3 regions of the Comamonas resistens genome follow, and region 1 is predicted to be linked to each of the others. Evidence: predicted binding sites of a transcription regulator. Region 1 holds the regulator's gene; each other region holds the start of a gene.

Evidence for each region. The regulator FNR, encoded in region 1, switches genes on or off when oxygen is low (the NO sensors DNR and NnrR bind a similar motif). The targets are predictions, from matches to a motif close to TTGATNNNNATCAA.
Region 2: the regulator FNR is predicted to act here: its motif matches at 4,415-4,428, upstream of QMY55_RS01340 (hemerythrin domain-containing protein).
Region 3: the regulator FNR is predicted to act here: its motif matches at 6,139-6,152, upstream of adhP (alcohol dehydrogenase AdhP).

What each region holds. Positions count from the first base shown of each region.
Region 1 is NZ_CP125947.1:2,112,383-2,120,000, forward strand. It holds gene ccoN (cytochrome-c oxidase, cbb3-type subunit I) at 1-906, shown strand, start outside; gene ccoO (cytochrome-c oxidase, cbb3-type subunit II) at 926-1,558, shown strand; gene QMY55_RS09905 (cbb3-type cytochrome oxidase subunit 3) at 1,575-1,715, shown strand; gene ccoP (cytochrome-c oxidase, cbb3-type subunit III) at 1,743-2,654, shown strand; gene ccoG (cytochrome c oxidase accessory protein CcoG) at 2,738-4,180, shown strand; gene QMY55_RS09920 (FixH family protein) at 4,280-4,594, shown strand; gene QMY55_RS09925 (hypothetical protein) at 4,870-5,133, shown strand; gene fnr (fumarate/nitrate reduction transcriptional regulator Fnr) at 5,196-5,918, opposite strand; gene hemN (oxygen-independent coproporphyrinogen III oxidase) at 6,186-7,568, shown strand; gene QMY55_RS09940 (sulfite exporter TauE/SafE family protein) at 7,572-7,618, shown strand, end outside.
Region 2 is NZ_CP125947.1:305,591-313,208, reverse strand. It holds gene hemB (porphobilinogen synthase) at 1-53, shown strand, start outside; gene QMY55_RS01360 (magnesium transporter CorA family protein) at 170-1,342, shown strand; gene QMY55_RS01355 (hypothetical protein) at 1,567-2,070, shown strand; gene QMY55_RS01350 (dienelactone hydrolase family protein) at 2,151-2,846, opposite strand; gene QMY55_RS01345 (MarC family protein) at 3,089-3,733, shown strand; gene QMY55_RS01340 (hemerythrin domain-containing protein) at 3,854-4,351, opposite strand; gene QMY55_RS01335 (ABC-type transport auxiliary lipoprotein family protein) at 4,514-5,191, opposite strand; gene QMY55_RS01330 (MlaD family protein) at 5,220-6,173, opposite strand; gene QMY55_RS01325 (ABC transporter ATP-binding protein) at 6,173-7,033, opposite strand; gene QMY55_RS01320 (MlaE family ABC transporter permease) at 7,153-7,618, opposite strand, start outside.
Region 3 is NZ_CP125947.1:4,536,119-4,543,736, reverse strand. It holds gene QMY55_RS21130 (DUF4136 domain-containing protein) at 1-251, opposite strand, end outside; gene ttcA (tRNA 2-thiocytidine(32) synthetase TtcA) at 335-1,339, opposite strand; gene QMY55_RS21120 (dihydroneopterin aldolase) at 1,333-1,704, opposite strand; gene QMY55_RS21115 (SDR family oxidoreductase) at 1,733-2,518, opposite strand; gene QMY55_RS21110 (class I SAM-dependent methyltransferase) at 2,528-3,643, shown strand; gene QMY55_RS21105 (hypothetical protein) at 3,666-4,067, shown strand; gene QMY55_RS21100 (DUF2905 domain-containing protein) at 4,107-4,307, shown strand; gene trxC (thioredoxin TrxC) at 4,419-4,853, shown strand; gene adhP (alcohol dehydrogenase AdhP) at 4,923-5,957, opposite strand; gene QMY55_RS21085 (multifunctional CCA addition/repair protein) at 6,259-7,512, opposite strand; gene QMY55_RS21080 (hypothetical protein) at 7,559-7,618, shown strand, end outside.

The sequences.
Region 1 (7,618 bases):
ATCGTCAACAACATCTCCATCCCTGCGGGCTGGATGAAGAGCTACTCGGCCTACGCCGGTGTGCAGGATGCGATGGTTCAGTGGTGGTACGGTCACAACGCCGTGGGCTTCTTCCTGACCGCAGGCTTCCTGGGCATGATGTATTACTTCATCCCCAAGCAGGCCGGTCGTCCCGTGTATTCGTATCGTCTGTCGATCGTGCACTTCTGGGCGCTGATCTTCACCTACATGTGGGCAGGTCCTCACCACCTCCACTACACCGCGCTGCCTGACTGGACCCAGTCCGTGGGCATGGTGTTCTCGCTGATCCTGCTGGCTCCCAGCTGGGGCGGCATGATCAACGGCATCATGACGCTGTCGGGTGCCTGGCACAAACTGCGTGACGACCCCATCCTGCGCTTCCTGATCGTGTCCCTGTCGTTCTACGGCATGTCCACTTTCGAAGGCCCGATGATGGCCATCAAGACCGTGAACGCACTGTCCCACTACACCGACTGGACCGTGGGTCACGTGCACTCCGGCGCTCTGGGCTGGGTGGGTCTGATCACCATGGGTTCCCTGTACTACCTGATTCCCCGTCTGTTCGGCCGCGAAAAGATGCACTCCGTGCCCGCGATCGAGCTGCACTTCTGGATGGCGACCATCGGCATCGTGCTGTACATCGCCGCGATGTGGATTGCCGGCGTGATGCAGGGTCTGATGTGGCGCGCCGTCAACCCCGACGGCACCCTGACCTATACCTTCGTGGAAAGCGTGAAGGCGACCTATCCCTTCTACGTGATCCGTGTCACCGGTGGTCTGCTGTATCTGGGCGGCATGCTGGTCATGGCCTGGAACACCTTCAAGACTGCAACGGCCGGCCGTTCCGTCAAGGTGGCTGTGCCTGCAGCCGTGGCCCACGCCTGAGCATTGAGGAGCACTGGCAATGTCTGAACAAAATAACGCAGCTCCCAAGAGCTTTTCTCACGAGAAGATCGAGACCAGCAACTTCCTGCTGATCGCGCTCACCCTGTTCGTGCTGGCCATTGGCGGCCTGGTGGAAATCGTGCCGCTGTTCTTCCAGAAGTCCACCACGGAAGCCGTGGCGGGCCTCAAGCCCTACACACCGCTGCAGCTGATGGGCCGTGACGTCTATCTGCGCGAAGGCTGCTACAACTGCCACTCGCAGATGATCCGCCCCTTCCGCGCGGAAACCATGCGCTACGGTCACTACTCGGTGGCCGGTGAGTTCGTCTACGACCACCCCTTCCAATGGGGCTCCAAGCGTACCGGTCCCGACCTGCACCGAGTGGGCGGCAAGTACAGCGACGAATGGCATCGCATCCACCTGAACAACCCACGTGACGTGGTGCCCGAGTCCAATATGCCTGCCTACTCCTGGCTGGAAACCAGCAAGGTGGATGACGCCGTGGTGGCCCAGCGCATGAGCGCACTGCGCAAGGTGGGCGTGCCATACACCGATGAGGAAATCGCCGGTGCTCAGGCCGAAGTCAAGGACAAGACCGAGATGGATGCAGTGATTGCCTATCTGCAGGTCCTGGGCCGCGCCGTCAAGTAAGAGAGAGGGGCTGGAAATGGATATCACCACCATGCGCATCGTTGCCACGCTGGCATCGATGGGTTGCTTCATCGGTATCTGGTGCTGGGCCTATGCCCGCCGCAACCAAGCCCGTTTTGACGAAGCAGCTCAGCTTCCCTTCCTGCAGGAAGACTGAGTCTGACCACCATAACGAGAACATCTCATGAGCGATTTCATCAACAATTTCTGGTCGGTCTATGTGGCCGCCATCACGCTGATTGGCATTCTGGGCTGCTTGCTGCTGCTGATTGTGGTGGCCCGCAAGAAGGTTGTCTCCTCCGGCGACAACACGACCGGCCATGTCTGGGACGGTGACCTGCGTGAACTCAACAACCCCATGCCCAAGTGGTGGATGGGTCTGTTCGTGATCACCGTGGTCTTTGGCCTGGCCTATCTGGCAGCCTACCCGGGTCTGGGTGCTTTCAACGGCAAACTGGACTGGAGCCAGACCGGTGCCTACGAAAAGGAAATGGCCAAGGCCAAGGCGGACCTGGAACCTCTGTACGCCAAGTTCACCAGCATGCCCACCGAAGAAATGGCCAAGGACCCTCAGGCCATGGCCGTCGGCGAGCGTCTGTTCATGAACAACTGCGCACAGTGCCATGGCTCTGACGCACGCGGCAGCAAGAGCTTCCCCAATCTGGCAGACGGTGACTGGCTGCATGGCGGCACACCCGACAAGATCAAGGAAACCATCACCAACGGTCGCATCGGCATCATGCCTCCCATGGCAGCCGCCGTGGGTACTGCAGAAGACGTGCGCAACGTGGCCAACTATGTGCTGAGCCTGTCGGGCAGCCCGCACGATGCCGTCAAGGCGTCTCTGGGCAAGTCCAAGTTCGTGGCTTGCGCAGCCTGCCACGGCATGGACGGCAAGGGCAACCAGGCCATGGGTGCACCCAACCTGACCGACGATGTGTGGCTGCATGGCTGGGGTGAGCAAGCCATCATGAACATCGTCAACAACGGCAAGCACAATGAAATGCCGGCCCAGAAGGAAAAATTGACAGAGGCGCAAATCGCCGTACTGGCTTCCTATGTGTGGAGTCTCTCCAACACACAGACCCAGAAATGATTTGAGTGAAAAAGCGGTGCTTTGCGGCACCGCTTTTTTCGCATTGGATATTTCAGTAATTACAAAAATATGAAGGAACTGCGATGACCGGCGAGCCAGGCAAACCGCGCAAGATCATCCCGATCACACCCGAGCCCAAGGACGGCAGTCCTGACTACGTGCCTTTGTTTGCTTCCGAGCAAAAGGTCTACTCTCGGTCCATCCGTGGCGTGTTCGCGCGCTGGCGATGGATCATGGTGTTTCTCACGCAGCTGTTCTTCTACGGTATGCCCTGGCTGCAGTGGGGCGAGCGCCAGATGCTGCTCTTCGATCTTGAAGCGCGTCGCTTTTACCTGTTCGGGCTGGTGCTTTACCCGCAGGATTTCATTTATCTGACCGGTCTTCTCATCATCAGCGCGTTGGCGCTTTTCCTGTTTACGGCGGTCGCAGGGCGTTTGTGGTGCGGTTTCTCCTGTCCGCAGACCGTTTATACCGAGATTTTTGTCTGGATCGAGAGCAAGGTCGAAGGCGATCGCAGTGCCCGTATGCGCATCGACAAGGGCGGCTGGACTTTCGAGAAGATCTGGAAGAAGTCGCTCAAGCAGTTCCTCTGGATCGCCTTGTCCCTGTGGACCGGTTTCACCTTCGTGGGCTATTTCGTGCCCATCCGTGAACTGGGTGTCGAGTTGCTGGCCCTGAGTGGCAACTGGCAGATTTTCTGGGTGCTGTTCTATGGTTTTGCCACCTATGGCAATGCCGGCTATATGCGCGAGCAGGTCTGCAAATACATGTGCCCTTATGCACGTTTTCAAAGCGCCATGTTCGACAAGGACACCATGATCGTCAGCTACGACGCAGAGCGCGGCGAGGGGCGCGGTCCGCGCAAGAAGGGCAGTGACTACAAGGCCGAAGGTCTGGGCGACTGCATCGACTGCAAGCTCTGCGTGCAGGTCTGTCCCGTGGGTATCGACATCCGCAACGGGCTGCAGTACGAGTGCATTGGCTGCGGCTTGTGCATAGACGCCTGCAACTCCGTGATGGACAAGATGGAGTATCCACGCGGCCTGATCCGCCTGACCACGCAGAATGCCGTGTCCAAGGCATGGAAGCATGCGCAGATGATTCGCCGCATCTTCCGTCCGCGTGTGCTGATCTATACCTCGGTGCTGGTGGCACTCAGTGCCGCCATGATTGCCAGCCTGGCGATGCGTGAACCCGTGAAGGTGGACGTCATCCGTGACCGGGCGGCGCTGTCGCGCATCGTGGCCGGAGGCAAGCTGGAGAACGTTTACCGCCTGCAGATCATGAATGCCACGGAGACCGAGCAGAACTACCGCATCAGCGCCGTGGGCCTGGATCATCTGGAGGTGGCTTCCGAGCAGGAAGTGACCGTAGGCCCAGCGGAGACACGTGGCATTGCCGTGCGTCTGCAGATTCCCTATGGCTCGGCCGATCCTGGTTCGCACACCATCCATTTCAATCTGGATGCCGTGCAGGCCCAAGGTGGGCGCGTGTCCGAGAAGGCTGTTTTCCTGGTGCCGCGCTAGACGGCAAGGTTATCGACTATCCGCAACAATAGCTTGGCTGGCGCTGCGCATCTGGCGATGCGCCGCACTGGCAAAGTTCCACATTGAAAGAGATCCGCCATGTCGGCAACAACCCCAAGCGCAGCACGTGCGGCAAGCGCAGCCAAACCACAGCATCCCGAGGACGGCAAGCCTTGGTGGAAGTTCGCCCATGTCTGGCTGGTTCTGGCGGGCCCGGCCGTTGTGGTCGTCGCAGGCCTGGTCACGGCCTATATCGCCATGAGCAAGCCTGACCCCGTGATCGACCCCGATTACTATCGTCATGGCATCGAGATCAACCAGCGCATGAGCGAATCACAAAAAAGCCTGGCCCCGGCACTGACCGGGCGCAATCATGCGGCAACGCCTGCACAAGATCACCCTACAGATCGCTGATGCCGGGTTGCAGGGCACAGCACTCCATGAAAAAAGGCCGCCCAGCGGCCTTTTTTCATGGAGCATGCTCTGAAATTCAAAGCGCCTTGCGCAAGTAGAGTCTATGTTTTGCGTAACGACACCTATGAAGTGAAGATTTAATAGGCGCTGGCTGCTATCAATTAAAGAATTCCCGTGCCTGGGTTTCTCGGTGTTTGCCCGCAAGGGGCTGGTCAGTTCGGCCCGGCAATGTGCAGAATGTCCTCACCGCTCCCCGCAGCCCAAGGAGATTCGTGATGGACACTCAGCGCTGGATGTGGATTGCATGGCCCGCATTTTTGGCCGCCGCAGTCCTGGAAATGGTGGTTTTTGCCTTTGTTGACCCGATGGATGTGCACTGGATGGGGTCGCCACTGGAATGGTCGCGCAGCGCCGTCTATACGGCAGCATTCTTCGCCTTCTGGCTGGTCATGCTGCTTTGCAGTCTGATGACGCGCAGCCTGGCGCGCTCGGCGCAGGATTTGAACAACGGCATCGTCTCCGAGCCTTTGGCCGATTGACAAGCTTTCCAAAAGAACAAGGCCCGCTGTAAGCGGGCTTTGTTCTTTTGAGGGTTAGTAGATCAGCTCTGGCATTGCTGGCTGTTGACAATGCGCTTGAGCGCTTCGGTATCCAGAATGCGCAAGTGGCGCTGCTTGACTTCCACAATGCCTTCTTCGGCGAACTTGGAGAAGGTGCGGCTCACGGTCTCCAGCTTCAGGCCCAGATAGCTGCCGATTTCCTCCCGGGTCATGCGCAGCACCAGTTCCGACTTGGAGAAGCCGCGGGCAGCCAGGCGCTGCACCAGATTCAGCACAAAAGCGGCCAGGCGCTCTTCGGCGCGCATGCTGCCCAGCAGCAGCATCACGCCATGCTCGCGCACGATTTCGCGGCTCATGACCTTGTGCACATGGTTTTGCAGGGCCGTCACCTCGCGCGAGAGCTGCTCGAGCTTGTCAAAAGGCATGACGCAGACTTCGGCATCTTCCAGCGCCACGGCGTCGCAGGTGTGATGGTCGTTGACGATGCCGTCAAGGCCGATGATTTCACCGGCCATCTGAAAGCCGGTGACCTGGTCGCGACCGTCTTCGGTGGCCACGCAGGTCTTGAAGAAGCCGGTTCGGATGGCGTACAGCGAAGTGAATTCCTCGCCGTTGCGGAACAGCAGTCCGCCACGCTTGATCTTGCGGCGCGTGGCGACGATTTCGTCGATGCGCTCCATTTGCTCATCGTCCAGGCCCATGGGCATGCACAGTTCACGCAGATTGCAGTTGGAGCAGGATGCTTTGATGGTCTGAAGATTCATGGCTTGCAGCAGCGGTGCGGACGCACAGGGAGTGAGGCCGCGCCGTTCATTGACCTCTAGGTTGGTAATGAGATGGATCAAATTGTCGCAGCACTTGCCTTGTTATCCCTTGATGTGAATCAAGGACAAGGGGTTTGCCTTGGGGCACAGTGAAGACACTGATTCCAAAAACACGCGCTCGCTGCAACAAGACGGGCATCCGGTCAGGCTGAAGAGAAGCTCGATATCGGTGTCCTCTGCAGTGTGGGTGCACCCTGACTAAGAGCCATGACCGCAGTTACGCCCGAATTGCTAAGCCGTTTTGATATTCCGGGGCCTCGCTACACGTCGTTTCCAACAGCCGACCGTTTTGTTGAGGCTTTCGGCCCTGAGGACTATACCCTGGCACTGCAGCAGCGCAAGGCACATTCGGCTGCCCGCGCGCTGCCGCTGTCCCTTTATGTCCATGTGCCGTTCTGCGAGTCGCTGTGCTACTACTGCGCCTGCAACAAGATCATCACCAAGCATCACGAGAAAGCGGCGCAGTACCTCGACTATCTGCGCCGCGAAGTCGCCATGCATACCGAGCATTGCGGCAAGGGCCAGGTTGTCAGCCAGTTGCACCTGGGCGGCGGCACGCCCACGTTTTTCAACGACGACGAGCTGCGTGCCTTGATGGCGCTGATGCGCGAGCATTTCAAGCTGGACCCCGCGGGTGAATATTCGATTGAGGTGGACCCTCGCACCGTGAGCAACGAGCGTCTGCAGGCGCTGAAGGAAATGGGTTTCAACCGCCTGAGCTTTGGCGTGCAGGATTTCGATCCCGATGTGCAAAAAGCCGTGCATCGCGAGCAACCGGCACAGCAGGTCTTTGCCCTGGTGGAAAAAGCGCGCGAGCTGGGCTTTGTGTCCATCAATGTGGACCTGATCTATGGTCTGCCCAAGCAGACGCCTCAATCGTTTGCGCGTACGCTGGAGCAGGTCAATGCCTTGCGCCCTGACCGCATAGCGCTTTATGCCTATGCCCATCTGCCCGAGCGCTTCAAGCCACAGCGTCGCATTGAGTCTGCTGACCTGCCCATGGGGCAGGACAAGCTCAATATGCTCTCCAGCGCGATCGATGCATTCATGGACGGCGGCTATGTCTATGTGGGCATGGACCACTTTGCGCTGCCCGATGACTCTCTGGCCATTGCCAAGCGCCAGGGGCGTCTGCACCGCAATTTCCAGGGCTACAGTACCCAGCCTGACTGCGATCTGATTGCGCTTGGTGTCTCTGCAATCGGGAAAGTGGGGGCTACCTACAGCCAGAACGTCAAGACGCTGGAAGAGTATTACGACGCTCTGGACAGCGGCCAGTTGCCCGTGCAGCGCGGGTTGGCCTTGTCGCGCGACGACATGGTGCGCCGTGCTGTCATCATGGCGGTGATGTGCCAGGGCGCTGTGCTGTATGAGCCCATGGAACAGGCCTGGCTGATCAACTTCCGTGAATATTTCGCCCCGGAGATGAAGGCGCTGCAAGAGATGCAGGCCAACGGCTTGCTGGTGCTGGAGGAGGAAGGCTTCCATGTCACCGCGCTGGGCTGGTTCTTCGTGCGTGGAGTAGCCATGCTGTTTGATCGTTATTTACAGGCCGACAAGAACCGCACGCGGTTTTCACGCATCATCTAGCGCATGTTGTTTTCGCTGGTTTGGACTGCTTTGATCATGGGGCTCGTGGG
Region 2 (7,618 bases), 1.8 Mb from region 1:
GCATCCTGACCTATTTCGCCATCGACGCCGCCAAAAAGCTGCGTGGCCTTTGAAGGCGGTAATGGTTTTGATAGCTGCAAGCGCTTGATGTGCTTGCGCTTCAGGCCAATTAAGGCATGATTTCACGGCCCGGGTGCACTCCGGGCCGTTTTGCATTGAAACTCCTGTCATGCGTGTTCTGCACATTTCCCCGCTCTACGCCCAGCCCGTCGACACCCTGCCCACGCGGGAGCCCATGACGGGCTTTTACTGGGTCTCCTGCATGCGTTCGGAGCTGGAAAGCCAGCTGCCCGCCATACAGGCCATGCTGAGCCAGGTCGGCGGCACGCCGCTGGTGGACCTGCATGTCTCCGACCTGCTGAACCCGACCCTGCCCTCCAACTATGACTACACCTCGGTGTACGACATCCTGGTGTTCCGCCGTCTCGCCAACGCCCATCTGCCGCCACTCAACGGCTCCCATGAATCCATTGCCAGCGCTGCCCCCAGCCCTGTGCCCCCCACACCCAGTGCCCCGCCCTCGCACCGCCCGGCCCATGCCCAACCCCAGCGCGACGCGCCGGTGCTGCAGCGCGTGGAAACCCAGCCCGTGGGCTTTGCGCTCTATGACCATGTGCTGCTGTCCGTGCACCCCGACGACTGCTTTGTGCAGGAGAACTTCTGGCAACGCCTGATCACAGGCCCGGGCAAGGGCGACGGCCGTCAGCAAAGCAGCAAGATGCCGGTGGAGCCTGCCGACCTGATGCTGCGCATGGTCAACGGCATGGTGGACGGCTATCTGGACCTGCGCCGTTCGCTGACGCGGCAGATCGATCACTGGCAGATGGCGCTGCTCAAGCCCAACAAGCGCTTTTCCAACTGGGCCAGCGTGCTCGATGTGCGCCTGGCGCTGCACCAGCTCGACGAGATCTGCGAAGACCAGCGCGCCGCCATGCAGGACTGGACCGAGGCACTGGAAGGCTGGCCACCCGAGAGCACGCCTGCGCGCCAGCATGAGCGCGAGTTGCTGCGCGTGCGCTCACGCGACGTACTCGAACATATAGAGCGCGTGACCCACCACATTCACCGTATGGAACAAAGCGCCGAAACCGCCGTGCAAATGCACTTCTCGGCCCAGAGCAACCGCGCCAACGACATCATGCGCACGCTGACCACGGTGACGGCCATCTTTCTGCCGCTGAACCTGATTGCCGGCATCTTTGGCATGAACTTCGAGTTCATCCCCTTTGTGCATAAAAAGGACGGCTTTATCTGGGCGCTGGTGTCCATGGCCATCATCACCGTGGTGCTTGTGGCTTACTTCTGGCGCAGGCGCTATTTAGAAAATAACGACCAACCGTAACCGCTACGGCCTCCATGTGAATGATCCTGAGCGTTACGTTACGCGCAATGTAACACAGCCAACACAGAGGACTTCAATTTTTAAAAATTGAAAAAATAATCAAATAAAATCAATTACTTATACAAAAAAATCAAATACTTCATCCATGGCATGTTTTTTGCTTACCACACCTGGTAACACATCCCCATCATCAATGCTTGGTGATGCTTGTATCAGGAGGATTTATGCTCGCACTCAATGCCTTTGCATCTGGCTTTCAGCAGTCTCTGCGTCAATGGATGGCAGGCCGATTCTCCCGGGCTCTCGATCTCGATAGTGCTGCAATGTGCCCAGCGCCTGCACCAGACCAAGAAGAGCCTCCTCATGCCAGACTGCTTCAAAGCAGCAAAGGGGTTCTGATTCTGCGCAACGGCCGGGCGCACTCGGCATATTCAGGTCAGACCCTACAGTTGGGCGACCGTGTCATGGTGCCCAAGCAAGGTCAAGCTCAGTTCATGTTTCATGAACAGGGCAGCAAGGCTTTGTTAGGTCGCTTCGCAGGCGGTAGCGTGGCTTCGCTGGTGCATTTCAGCAAAAAAGATGGCGCCTGCTCTGTCGCGTTTGACGTCCTGAGCGGCAAGGTGGATTTGTTCATGGAAACAATCGGTGAGAGCTGCCTATGGGTTGGACACAACCCCTCTTCGGGTCGAGCCACTGTCGGGTTTCACTATGCACCCTCTCCCATCTGAACACGGCCTCAGTTATTCGCCTCTTGCTTGACCACTACGGCAGCACATTTCATGCAGCAGCTAGCTACTGCTGATCCGAATCAAGCCTGAAGATGTTCTGCAAAGAAGGCCAGCGTACGTTCGTTGGCCTTCTTTGAAGCCGCCTCGTTGTACGAGCCACGCTGATCGCAGTTGAAGCCATGGTCGGCTTCGTAGATATGGACTTCCACCTTGGGCTGGGCCAGCTTGAAGGCTTCCACGGACTCCAGCGAAATGTAGTGATCCTTGGCACCGAAGTGCGCCAGCACCGGGCACAGCGCCTGACGGCTGGCTTCCAGCTCGCCCGTCATGCCGCCGCCGTAATAGCAGACAGCAGCCGACAACGTGTCCAGATTGCAGGCCGCGCGCCAGGTCATCAGGCCGCCCCAGCAAAAGCCCACCGCGCCCACCTTGCCACCGGGTACCAGCTCGGCTGCATGGGCCACGGCAGCTTCCACATCGCGCAGCACGCCGGGCTCGGGCAAAGCCTCCACGGCCGTCTTGAGGGCAAAGCCCTGCTTCATGTCAGCGTCGGTATAGCCCAGCTCCACATCGGGTTGCACACGCTGGAACGTGGCGGGGGCCACCGCCACATAGCCCTGGGCCGCATAGCGGTCTGCCACCGAGCGGATATGGGAATTCACGCCAAAGATCTCCTGCAACACCACGATGGCGCCACGCGCTGCGCCCTCGGGCTTGGCCACGTATGCGGGGATCTTCGCTCCATCCACGGCGGTCAGTTCAACAAAGCTGCCCATTGTTCTAGCTCCTATTTCTGTTGCACAAGTCGTACACCTGACGGGCGCTACCAGCCTTTGATACGCAAATCACAAGGTGAATGCTGTAATGGCTGAGGCGCCCCGGCAATCCAGCCATTCTTTCACAAGCCATGCAGCCATGAACCTTCGCCCGACCAGACCGATGCACGCAAGCCCAACGTCAGGCCTCCACACCCGCTCCAGCCAAGGCCGCTGATCACTCTTTCCGGAGGCAATCCGCCATGGATCTCAAGCCCCTCATCACCCTGGTGGCCATCATCAATCCGCTGGCCATCGTTCCTTTTTTCATCCACTACACCGCAGGCTTCAGCGCCACCCAACGCTGGCAGACCATTCGCACCGCGGCCATTGCGGCCTTTTGCGTGATTGCCGTCTGCGCCCTGCTGGGGCTGCAGATTCTGCAGTTCTTCAATATCTCGCTGCAAAGCTTTCAGGTCGGAGGCGGCCTGCTGCTGATCAGTGCGATGAACATGCTCAACTCCCGCCCTGCGGAAGAGCGCCCGAACAACGCCACGCTGGAAGCCGGTGTGGAAAAAGCCGCCGAAGGCAACAGCATTGCCGTGGTACCGCTGACCATTCCGTTGCTGACAGGGCCTGCCGCCATGTCCACCGTGGTGATCTATGCGGACCAGGCGCGCAGCATCTGGCAGCATGTGGCGCTGGTCGGCTATGGCGTGGTGGTCGCCTTCGCCATCATGGTATGCTTCTCGCTGGCCGACCCGATTGCCCGCGTTCTGGGCAGAACCGGCATCAATGTGATGACAAGACTCATGGGCCTGATCCTGGCAGCCCTGGCCATCGAGGTGATGACGGGCGGGTTGATCAAGATCTTCCCCATACTGGCTTCGCCTGCGATTTATCCATAACCCCCTGAGCGGCTTTGCCGCTTCCCCCTTTCTCTACGCGCTTCGCGCTAAGGAAGGGGGACGACACCCTCGGTGCGGGACGGCCCTTCCTCGGTGTCCCTGAGATGGGCCGCGCCAGATTTAAGCGATAGCTTCTTCTTTGTCCTCACTTGTGCTGCAAGCACCGCCGCAGCCGGTAATCGGCTCGGCAGGCAAGGCTTCGGACAGCAGGACTTCACCGCTGACCGGGTCAAGGCCCACGCGGCGCATGTGCAGGGCGAGAGCCGCGTCCATATTCTGCGCATGGTGGCTGAACCAGGGCCCGAGCTCTGCGGCCATGTGACGAATCGTGTCCAGATCGCCCTGCGCACCCTTTGCAGCGCCTTCGCGCATGACGGCCAGAACCACCTTGTGCTGCTGGCTGTGGCAATTGCCCGTGGCAAAGCCCGTGGTCTGCATCCAGCGGTCTTCCTGGTCAAAGTGATGCTGGGTGTGCACGATCAGCTCATCCCATAGCGCACACAGCCGCGCATCGTCAGCCGCTTCCACCAGCCCCAGCAGCGCCACAAATTCTTCATGGACCGCATCCATGGCGGGCAGGTCCAGTACCAGAGCAGGCGTCCATTCCAGGCTGGCCATAGCGATTCCTTTGCTTTGCAAGTTGCGGAAGTCCCAGCTTAGAAAGATCGCCGCCCCCAGCCATTGACCCATATCAGCAAAGCTGCGCTGCGATGGCACCGCGAATCGGAGCCCATCAAAAAAAGCCCTGCACTGCAGGGCTTTCAAAGCGGATCGTGACAATCAGCGGCCGTAACGCTGCAGCCAGTTGCTCAGTTGCACGGTCAGCTCGTTCACGCTAGTGGCCATGGCCCGCGCGCCACCCGCGGCATCGGCCGTGGCGGCCGGGGTCTGGGCACTGAACAGTTGCTGCCCCAGCAGCACATTGCCGCCACGGCGATCCTGCGCGATCAGGCTGGCGCGAATCCGCACCACCGCCTGGCTGCTGCTGGCACTGTCGAACACCTGGCTGAACTCCACAATCTCCAGGCGCAGCAACCCCAGAGAACGCGTGTCATTGGGATTGGCGCTGAGATTGTCTTTTTCCGATAGCACCGGGCGCTCAAGCGCCAGGCGGGTGCGCAGGCGCTGCTCCAGCATCTGGGCCGGCGGCAGGCTCCAGCGGGCGCGCTGATAGCTGCGCAGCTCCTGGTTGTCTGCGTAGTTCAGGCGATAGAGCATGGCCGTGGAGTTATCGGCTCCGGCAGGCGTCTGGACTTCGGCCAGCACCAGCGGCGGTGGCGCAACACTGGGTGCGGCTGCCGTGGCCAGGGGCACCGTGGTGTCGGTCAACCCCAGGTCATAGCGGGCGGACTGCACGGGCGGCGTGGGCAAGGCCGAGCAGGCGGCCAGCGCCAGCGCAACCACAGGCAGGGCCGCTGCGCGCAGCAGTCCCGTCGAGAAGTGAAGAGGTAGTGCCATATCGGTTCCTGTGACGTTGTTCGCCAGATCAATGGGCCGCGGCAGGAGCCGCAAACCCGGGCTCGCCCGGGCCGGGCTCTCCGGCACCCGCGCCATAGAGCACGGACTGCGGGTTGTCGCCGATACGGCTGGCCATATTGCTCAGGCTGCGCGAGGCGCGCGAAAAATCATCGGCCGCGCGATTGACGCGTGGCAGAGTGCTGCGACCCAGCGCATCGGCCGCCACGGTCAGCGACTGCGTACCTGCCGCGATCTGTTGCAGCGGGCCGTCAGGCGCGTTGATGCGGCGCACCGTCTGCTGCAGGTCGCCCGCCACGCCCGTGGCCGCGTTGCCGGCCTTGGTCAGCGACTGCAAGGTCTGGTGGGCATCGGCCGTGATCTGGGGAAAACCTGCTGCCGCCTTGTTCATGGTGCCAGCCAGCTCGTTGACACTGCCTGCGGCGGCCGCGATGTTCTGCAGTGCCTCGCTCACGCGCTTCTGGTTGTCCTCATCCAGCATTGCGCTGAGGCGGCGCGAAATCTCGTCCACCCGCTCCAGCAGCACCGGCCCCTGATCGGCCAGCATGTTCAGCGGCGATGACTTCATGGGCATGCGCGGCAAGCCGCTGGGGCCGGGCTTGAGCTGCTGCGGTGTCTTGGAATCATCGTCAAGCTGGATATGCGCCAGCCCCGTCACGCCCTGGTAGCCAAGCTGGGCATAGGTCGCAGGGGTCACGGGCGTGTCCTCGCCCACGGCGATGCGGATCAGCACATTGCCGGGGATCTGCGGATCAAAGCCTATGCGCACCACCTTGCCCACGGGCACGCCCTTGTAGCGCACCGTGGCCTGAGGCTGCAGGCCGCTGACGCCATCCTTGGTGGACATTTCATAGAGCTGGTACTGCCGGTTGTCACGCGTCAGCCAGACGGCCAGCCCTGCCAGCAGGGCTGCGACGACCAGCACGAAAATGCCGGCCGCCATGGCATGGGACTTGTTTTCCATCAGCTTTCCTCTGCGGCAACGCCGCCTTGCACCGGGGCCATGGCACGGCGGCCACGTTCTCCCTGGAAGAAGTGTTCGATAAACGGGTGCTTGACCTGGGCCACATCGCGCGGCGCACCGGTGACCAGCACGCGCTTTTCGGCCAGCACGGCCACGCGGGTGGACAGTGCGAACAGCGTGTCCAGATCATGGGTGACCATGATGACGGTCAGCCCCAGTTCGGCATGAATGTCGCGCAACAGCTCGCAGAACTCGTCCGAGCCCTTGGGATCCAGTCCGGCCGTCGGTTCGTCCAGCAGCAGCAGTGGCGGGTCCATGATGAGTGAGCGCGCCAGCGCCACACGCTTGATCATGCCACCCGACAGGTCGGCAGGCATGCGCGTCGCATGTTCTGGCTTGAGCCCCACCATCTGCAGCTTGACCATGGCCGCGTCGCGGACCACGGCCTGGGGCAGGGTGCCCTGCTCGCGCAGCGCAAACGCGACGTTGTCCAGCACATTGAAGGCCGAATACAGCGCGCCCTGCTGGAACAGCATGCCCACATGGCTGGCCGCCAGCTCGCCGCTGATGACCTCGCGCGAAGGCCGTCCATCGATCGTGACCGTGCCGCGCGAGGGCGAGAGCAGGCCCAGGATCTGGCGCAGCAGCACCGTCTTGCCCGTGCCCGAGCCACCGACCAGGGTCAGGATCTCGCCCGGATAGACATCAAAGTTCAAATCCTGGTGCACGGCAAAGCGGCTCTCGCCCGAGCCGAACTCGGTCCACAAGTCCTTGGCCTGCACCAGAGGCTTCACATCCTGCGGCGGCAGATAGCCACCGACAGCGCCGTCGATCAGGCGGTTTTGCATCACTGCGGCCATACGCGCCCCCCTCTGAAACCGGCGCAGCCCAACACAGTGACGCCGAGCAAGAGCCGCCTCGCGGCGATGGCGTCGTCCCCCTTGGGGGAAGCGGCGAAGCCGCACAGGGGGTATCTCATCTAAAACCCCACATTCCTAAACAAGATCGCAAAAATGGCATCCACGATGATGACCATGGTGATGGACGACACCACCGATGCCGTCGTGCCCTGGCCCAGGCTCTGGGTATTGGGCTCCACCTTCAGACCCCAGTGGCAGCCGATCAGCGCGATCAGCACGCCAAAGACCACGGATTTGCCCATGGCCAGCCCCAGATTGCCGATCTGCACGGCGGAAGGCAGGCTCTGGAAGAAGTAGGAAGGCGTGATGTCCATGGTGACATCCGCCGCCACCATGCCTCCGGCCAAAGCCGCCAGAATGGTCCACAAGGCTACCAGCGGCATGGACACGGCCAGCGCCAGCGCCCGTGGCATGACCAGGCGGTAGCCCTTGGAGATGCCCATGACCTGCATGGCATCGAGTTCCTCGGTCACGCGCATCACGCCGATCTGCGCCGTGATGGCCGAGCCGCTGCGCCCTGCCACC
Region 3 (7,618 bases), 2.4 Mb from region 1:
TCATCGCGTGTCATGCCCACACGGGCCAGCGCCTGCTGGGCCTGGGCCTCGATGGCGGGAAAGCTCATCTGGCCCTGCTGCGAGGGCAGGGTCTCCAGGCGGTAGGTCGGCGGCACAGGAATGCCTCCCAGCGACGAGTAGCTCTGCACCGTGCTGTTGACTTCACGCACCGTGCTGCAGCCGGCCAGCAGGGCGGTGGCCGACAGCGCCGCGATGCCCAGCCAGCGAAAAGAGAGATTGCGCAGGTTCATGATGATTTCTCTGGATACGACAAAGGCCCATCAGATGGGCCTTTGATTGGACTGCAGGGTCCGGTTTTAGTTCAAAAGTCCGCTCAGGACAGTTGTACCACTTGCATTCCGCCGGGCAGGGCGGCCATGGCTGGCAGCTCTTCATGGTCAAACGCCATATCGCCGTTCGGGTCGGCAATGCCCGTGGCCTTGGCGCCCTTGAAGTCGTGCAGCTGGGGATCCATCATGTGCGTGGTCACGATATTGCCCATGGCGCGGAACATGCTCTCGATACGGCCGGGGAACTTCTTTTCCCATTCGCGCAGCATCTCGCCGATGGCCACGCGCTGCAGGCCGTCCTGGCTGCCGCAGAGGTTGCAGGGGATGATGGGGAAGTTCTGGTACTGGGCCCAGCGCGCCGTGTCCTTCTCGGGCACATAGCACAGCGGGCGGATCACCACATGCTTGCCGTCGTCGCTGACCAGCTTGGGCGGCATGCCCTTCATGCGGCCGCCGTAGAACATATTGAGCATCATGGTCTGCACGATGTCGTCGCGATGATGGCCCAGGGCCACCTTGGTGCAGCCCAGCTGATCAGCCACCTTGTACAGGATGGCGCGGCGCAGGCGCGAGCACAGACCGCAGGTGGTCTTGCCCTCGGGCACCACGCGCTTGACGACGCTGTAGGTGTCCTGGTTCTCGATGTGGTAGTCCACGCCGATGGACTCGAAGTACTCGGGCAGGATGTGCTCGGGGAAGCCTGGCTGCTTCTGGTCCAGGTTCACGGCCACGATGTCGAACTTCACGGGCGCGCGCTTTTGCAGCTTGCGCAGAATGTCCAGCAGCGTGTAGCTGTCCTTGCCGCCCGACATGCAGACCATGATCTTGTCGCCTTCCTCGATCATGTTGAAGTCGAGGATGGCCTTGCCCACTTCGCGGCACAGGCGCTTTTCGAGCTTGATCTGTTCGCGCTCGATCTTGATCTTGCCGGGCTTGGCGGCTTCTTCGCCGGCGGCAGCTGCCGTGTTGGCTGCAGCCGCTGCGTCGGCGGCTTCTGCCTCTTCGGCAATCCAGGGGTTGTCGTTTACTGCATTCATGGGGTTCACCATTGTCCGGTTTCGATGCGAATGGCTACTTCGCAGTCGTCAAAAATTTCCAGCTTCGCAATTTTCACACGCACGCCGCGCACGCCGGGCAGCTGCATCAGGCGCTGGGCCAGCTTGCCGATCAGGCTCTCGAGCAGGTTCACATGCTCTGAGGTGCACTCGTCGATGATGATCTGACGCACCTTGCGGTAGTCCAGCACATGAAGAATGTCATCGTCGTGTGGCGCCAGGGGCTGGGTGCCCAGGCTGAGTTCAGCATCCACCTGGATGGGCTGGGGTGCATTCTTCTCGTGCGAGAGAATGCCCAGGCTTGCGTCGAAACGCAGGCCGGTAAGCGTCAATATCTGTTGTCCGGTAGCGGAGGTCATGGCATGCGGTGAGGCGCCTGGAGGGCGCTCACATCATCGAAAAATCGCGCTCGAAGCGCTGTAAGTGCTGGCCGCCATCGACCAGCAGGGTGGTTCCTGTCATCGCCCGGTTCTCCAGCGCGAAGCACACGGCGGAGGCAATGTCCTCGGGGCTGGAGGAGCGGCCCAGCGGGCTCATGGCGTGCAGGGTCTCGAATTTTTCCTGGCTCAGCATATGGCTGGTCAGTGTGAGGCCCGGGGCCACGCCCACCACACGCACGCGCGGCGCCAGGGCCAGGGCCAAAATGGTGTTGGCCGCTTCCAGAGCGGCTTTGGAAAGGGTGTAGCTCAGGAAGTCGGGGTTCTGGTTCCAGAGCTTCTGGTCCAGCACATTGACCACGGCGCCCTGGGCGGACTCGTCGCCCGCCGCCACGCGTTCCTGCACATGGGCGTGCAGCGCCTGGGACAGCAGGATGGGCGCGCCCGTATTGCTGCGCAGATGTGCCTCCAGTGCCACATAGCTGAAGCTCTGGGCATCGTCATGCTCGAACAGCGAGGCGTTGTTCACCAGCGCATCAAGGCGGCCAAAGCGCTCGACCACACGAGGCACCAGCGAGCGTACCGACTCCTCGTCAAAGAAATCCGCATCAAAAGCCGCGCTATCGCCGGATAGGTTTGCGCATTCAGCTACGGTTTGCATAGCGTCATCTTGCGAATCACGGTAATGCACGGCCACTTGCCATCCCGCGCGGGCGAGAGCCAGGGCCATGTCACGACCCAGGCGACGGGCAGAACCGGTCACCAATACTGTGCGTAGTCGGGTGGGTGAGGACATTCGTGGAAAATGCGGGTTGTGACGACAGAACCCTCAAGTTTAACGAGCGCCTTGCAATCGCGCATTGCCAAGGAAATTGCCGCCGTGGGCGGCTGGCTGCCCTTCGACCGATTCATGGAGCTGGCGCTCTATGCACCGGGATTGGGCTATTACGCCAATGAAACGGCCAAGTTCGGCACCATGCCGGAGTCGGGCAGCGACTTTGTGACGGCGCCGGAGATTTCGCCTATTTTTGGTCAATTGGTGGCGTCCCAGTTGCGCGAAGCGCTACAAAAAACGAAGACCCAGGACCTGTGGGAATTCGGTGCCGGAACCGGTGCGCTGGCGCTGCAGATTCTGGACGAGCTGGCCGCGCAGAACGCTCTGCCGCGCAGCTACACCATCGTCGATCTGTCCGGCACGCTGCGCGCGCGCCAGAAGCTGGCGCTGGCCAAATACGAGCATCTGGTGCGCTGGGTGGACATGCTGCCCGAATCCATGGAAGGCGTGATCATCGGCAACGAGGTGCTGGATGCCATGCCCGTGCAGCTGCTGCAGCGCACCCAGGGCCTGTGGTTCGAGCGCGGCGTGGCGATGAATGGCGATGAATTTGCCTGGGAGGATCGCCCCAGCGAGCTGCGCCCGCCGGTGGATATCGGCGGCCCGCATGACTTTCTGACCGAAATCCACCGTCAGGGCGAGGCCTTTATCCACACCCTGGGCGAGCGCCTGACCCGGGGTGCTGCTTTTTTCATCGACTACGGCTTTGGCGAGAGCGAGTACTACCACGAGCAGCGCCATATGGGGACCCTGGTCTGCCACTACCAGCATCAGGTGGACAACGATCCGCTGGTGCAGGTCGGTCTCAAGGACATCACGGCCCACGTCAATTTCACGGGCACGGCCGTGGCCGCGCAGGATGCCGGCTTTGAAGTGCTGGGCTATACCAGCCAGGCCCACTTTCTCATCAACTGCGGGTTGGCACCCAAGCTCGATGCGGCCGGTATCAAGGCCAGGTCCATGGCCTCCAAGCTGGTCATGGAGCATGAGATGGGCGAGCTGTTCAAGGTCATAGGCCTGTCCAAGGGCGTGGAGCCCTGGTTGCCGCTGGGCTTTGTGCAGGGCGACCGCACGCACAGACTGTGATCGCACCATGGATGCCCGGCCCATGGCGATGAATCCACCACTGTCGCGCTGGCTGCTGTCCGTGGGTGTGGACGCGCTGCTGCTGGCGCTGCTCTGGTGGGAACATCTTTACCCCAGAAGTGAGGCGTTCGAGCTGGGGGCCTTGCTGGTGCTGGTCGTCACCGTGAATGCCTGGGTGCGGCTGCTGCGTCAGCTCTGGCTGGCCCGGAAGGTGCGCAAGGTGTTCGGCAATGCCATCGACCATCTGCGCCCGGCACCACTGTGCCCGGCCTACCGGCTGGTCAGCGGTCTCGGTGATGTGCTGATTGTTGGCAGTCTGTGTGCGATGGGGAAGTTCGTGCTGGCCGGCGCTTACGGCCTTGCGGCATTGATCGTGATACTGAGCCAACGTTGGCTTGCCCGTCCTCCTGCCGCACATCCATGACGCAGGGCACGGGAACATTGAGCTTTTACACTTGGCACCATGATTCGCTGGTTGATCGTTATATTTCTGGCCCTGTTGCTCATCAATGGCCTGCACTCCTGGCTGCAGCGCATTGGTCTGGGCCGTCTGCCCGGCGATTTACGCTTTAGGCTCTTCGGGCGCGAGTTCTTTCTGCCCATTGCCAGCACGGTGGTGCTGAGTCTGGTGGCGGCGCTGATTGCGCGTTTTGTGAAGCTCTAGCTCAGGCCCACGCGCTTCTGACGACTTGAATCCCGGCGAATTGGCTGCAAGTACAGCGACGAGTCAGAAGAGGGCGAACGCGCCCTGCTGACATCCCAAGAAAGGTTGTCCATGTCCGAATCCCTTCACTACGTCTGCCCCCATTGCCACACCACCAATCGCATTGCCAAGGAGCAGCTGGGCAACCAGCCCGATTGCGGCAGCTGTCATCAGCCTTTGGTCACGGGCGAGCCCGTGGCGCTGGATAACGACAGCTTTGCCAAGCACATTGGTCGCAGCCAACTGCCCGTGGTGGTGGACTTCTGGGCGCCCTGGTGCGGCCCTTGCCGCATGATGGCCCCGGCCTTTGCCCAGGCCGCGCAGCAACTGGCGGGACAGGCTCAGCTGGCCAAGCTCGATACCGAGGCTTATCCACAGGCCGCCGCGCCATTTGGCATTCGCAGCATTCCGACCATGGTGGTCTTCAAGGAAGGCAAGGAGCTGGCGCGTATCTCCGGTGCACTGCCCGCGGGCGAGATCGTGCGCTGGGTGCAGTCGGTGCGCTGAGCGGATTGAGTCCCGGCTTCAAGTCTGCTCACCAAGGCCAGGCCTCTGGTGACCCGGCGCAAGCCCTGCCTAAGCGGCGATGTCCAGCACCACGCGGCCTTCGATCTTGCCTGCGTGCATGCGGGCAAAGATGTCGTTGATGTTTTCCAGCTTGTCGGTGGACACGGTGGCCCGGACCTTGCCCTGAGCGGCAAAGTCCAGCGACTCCTGCAGGTCCAGGCGCGTGCCGACGATGGAGCCGCGTACCGTGATGCCCTTGAGCACCATGGAGAAGATCGGCAGCGGAAAGTCGCCCGGCGGCAGTCCGTTGAGCGAAATCGTGCCGCCGCGACGCACCATGCCCAGAGCCTGCTCGAAAGCCTTGGGTGACACGGCCGTGACCAGCACGCCATGGGCGCCTTCGATCTCTTTTTGCAGATAGGCCGCCGGGTCGGTAGTCATGGCGTTGACGGTGACGGTGGCGCCCAGCCGGCGCGCCAGGGCGAGCTTGCTGTCGTCAATGTCGACCGCCGCGACATTGAAGCCCATGGCCTTAGCATATTGCACGGCCATATGGCCCAGGCCGCCGATGCCGGAAATCACCACCCAGTCGCCGGGCTTGGCGTCGGTGACCTTCAGCCCTTTGTACACCGTGACCCCGGCGCAGAGCACGGGGGCAACGTCGATAAAGCTCACGTTGGACGGCAGATGGCCCACATAGTTGGGGTCGGCCAGCGCGTAGTCGGCAAAGCCGCCGTTGACCGAATAGCCGGTATTGGTCTGGGATTCACACAAGGTTTCCCAGCCGCCTATGCAGTGGCGGCAGAAGCCGCAGGCGCTGTGCAGCCAGGGCACGCCCACGCGATCGCCTTCCTTGACATGCTTGACGTTCTTGCCCACCGCAGCCACATGGCCCACACCCTCATGGCCGGGAATGAACGGCGGCTGGGGTTTGACAGGCCAGTCGCCTTCGGCTGCATGCAGATCGGTATGGCAGACGCCGGAAGCAGCGATCTTGACCAGAATCTGATCGTCTGCCGGGCGGGGCACCGGCATTTCTTCGATCGTGAGCGGCTTCCCGAAGGAGCGCACCACGGCGGCTTTCATGGTCTGGGGTAAAGACATCAGAGCACCTCTTTGAAGTGGAAGGCAAGGTCCTGGCCTGTAGGTCGGAACCTGCCCGTCAAAGAACCATGCCGATATGGCATGGGTGTTGCACGCAGGCCGGGTGACCAAGTGCCATGGTCCTGGCGGGGAGAGCCGCCAGGACCGTTTCCTACTGTGCAATGGATGCCGCATGCTTTCCTTGATGCAGCTCAAGGTGAGCTCATCAGGGCCCGCTACCGGGGTGCTGCGGCGGTCGATGATTCGAAAGACCTGCTCGGGCCCCGGTACAGCGGCTGGCGCAATGGCTGGTATCTGCTGGCTAGGCGCTGGCTTCGAGATGGGCCGCAATCGCCTGCTCGCGTGCCTTGCTCACGGCGTCGCCAATGGCCTTGCCTTTGAGCCCGCTTCTCGCCGCTGCCTGGGCGACGGGGCCGGTTTCCACGGCCAGGGCGGCTTGCAGCGCATCGCTCAGGCGCTGGCGTTGAGGGTAGGCCGATTCCTCGAAGCCCAGACGTCCGCGTGCATCGCATTCGCAGGCCTGCAGGGCCTGCTCGAAGCGCTCGGGCTTGCGCACGGCATCGCAGCGCTCCAGCAGGCGCAGCAGGGCGGCAGGCTTCAGATCGCCGCTGCGGTGGATATTGCCGTGCTCGCGCGCCACGACTTCGGCCAGTTCCTTGCAGTCGTTGGGCACGCGCCAGCGTTCGCAGACCTGCAGCAGCAGGCTCACGCTGCGCCGTTCATGGTCGATATGGCGGGGCAGTACATCGGCAGGCGTTGTGCCCTTGCCAAAGTCGTGACACAGGCAGGCAAAGCGCACGGGCAGCGGGGCCTGCAGCCGGGCCGACATGTCCAGCACCATCATGGCGTGTATGCCGGTGTCGACTTCGGGGTGGTACTCGGCGCGCTGGGGCACGCCCCAGAGTCTGTCGAGCTCGGGCAGCAGCCGGGCCAGTGCACCGCAGTCACGCAGGATGTTGAACATGCGCGAGGGCTGCTCTTCCATCAGTCCGCGGCTGATTTCCTGCCAGATGCGCTCGGGCACCAGGGCGTCGATTTCGCCGGCCGCCACCATTTCGTGCATGAGGTCCATGGTCTCGGGTGCCACGGAGAAATCGGTGAAACGCGCGGCAAACCGCGCCAGACGCAGTATGCGCACCGGGTCTTCGCGGAAGGCCTCAGTGACATGGCGCAGCACCTTGTCCCGCAGATCCTGCTGGCCGTTATAGGGGTCAAAAAGCTCGTTGGTCTTTGTCCAGTCAGCGGGGCCAGCTATGGCATTGATAGTGAGGTCGCGCCTGGCCAGGTCTTCTTCCAGCGTCACGTCAGCGGCGGTGTGCACCACAAAGCCGCGGTAGCCCATGCCGTTCTTGCGCTCGGTGCGCGCCAGTGCATATTCCTCATGGGTCTGGGGGTGCAGAAAGACCGGAAAGTCACGTCCCACGGGCACAAAGCCGCGCGCAGTCATCTGCTCCGGCGTGGCGCCGACCACCACCCAGTCCGTGTCGTTGACGGGCAGGCCCAGCAACTGATCGCGCACCGCGCCGCCTACCTTGAAAACCTTGAATTCACTCATATTGCAATGGTAGTTGCGAGATCACTTGGTTTTGTATCATCGTTCAATGAGTAACGAAGAAGAACCAGACTATGCAGAGCCTCAAAGGCAGGTACAGCGCTGGATG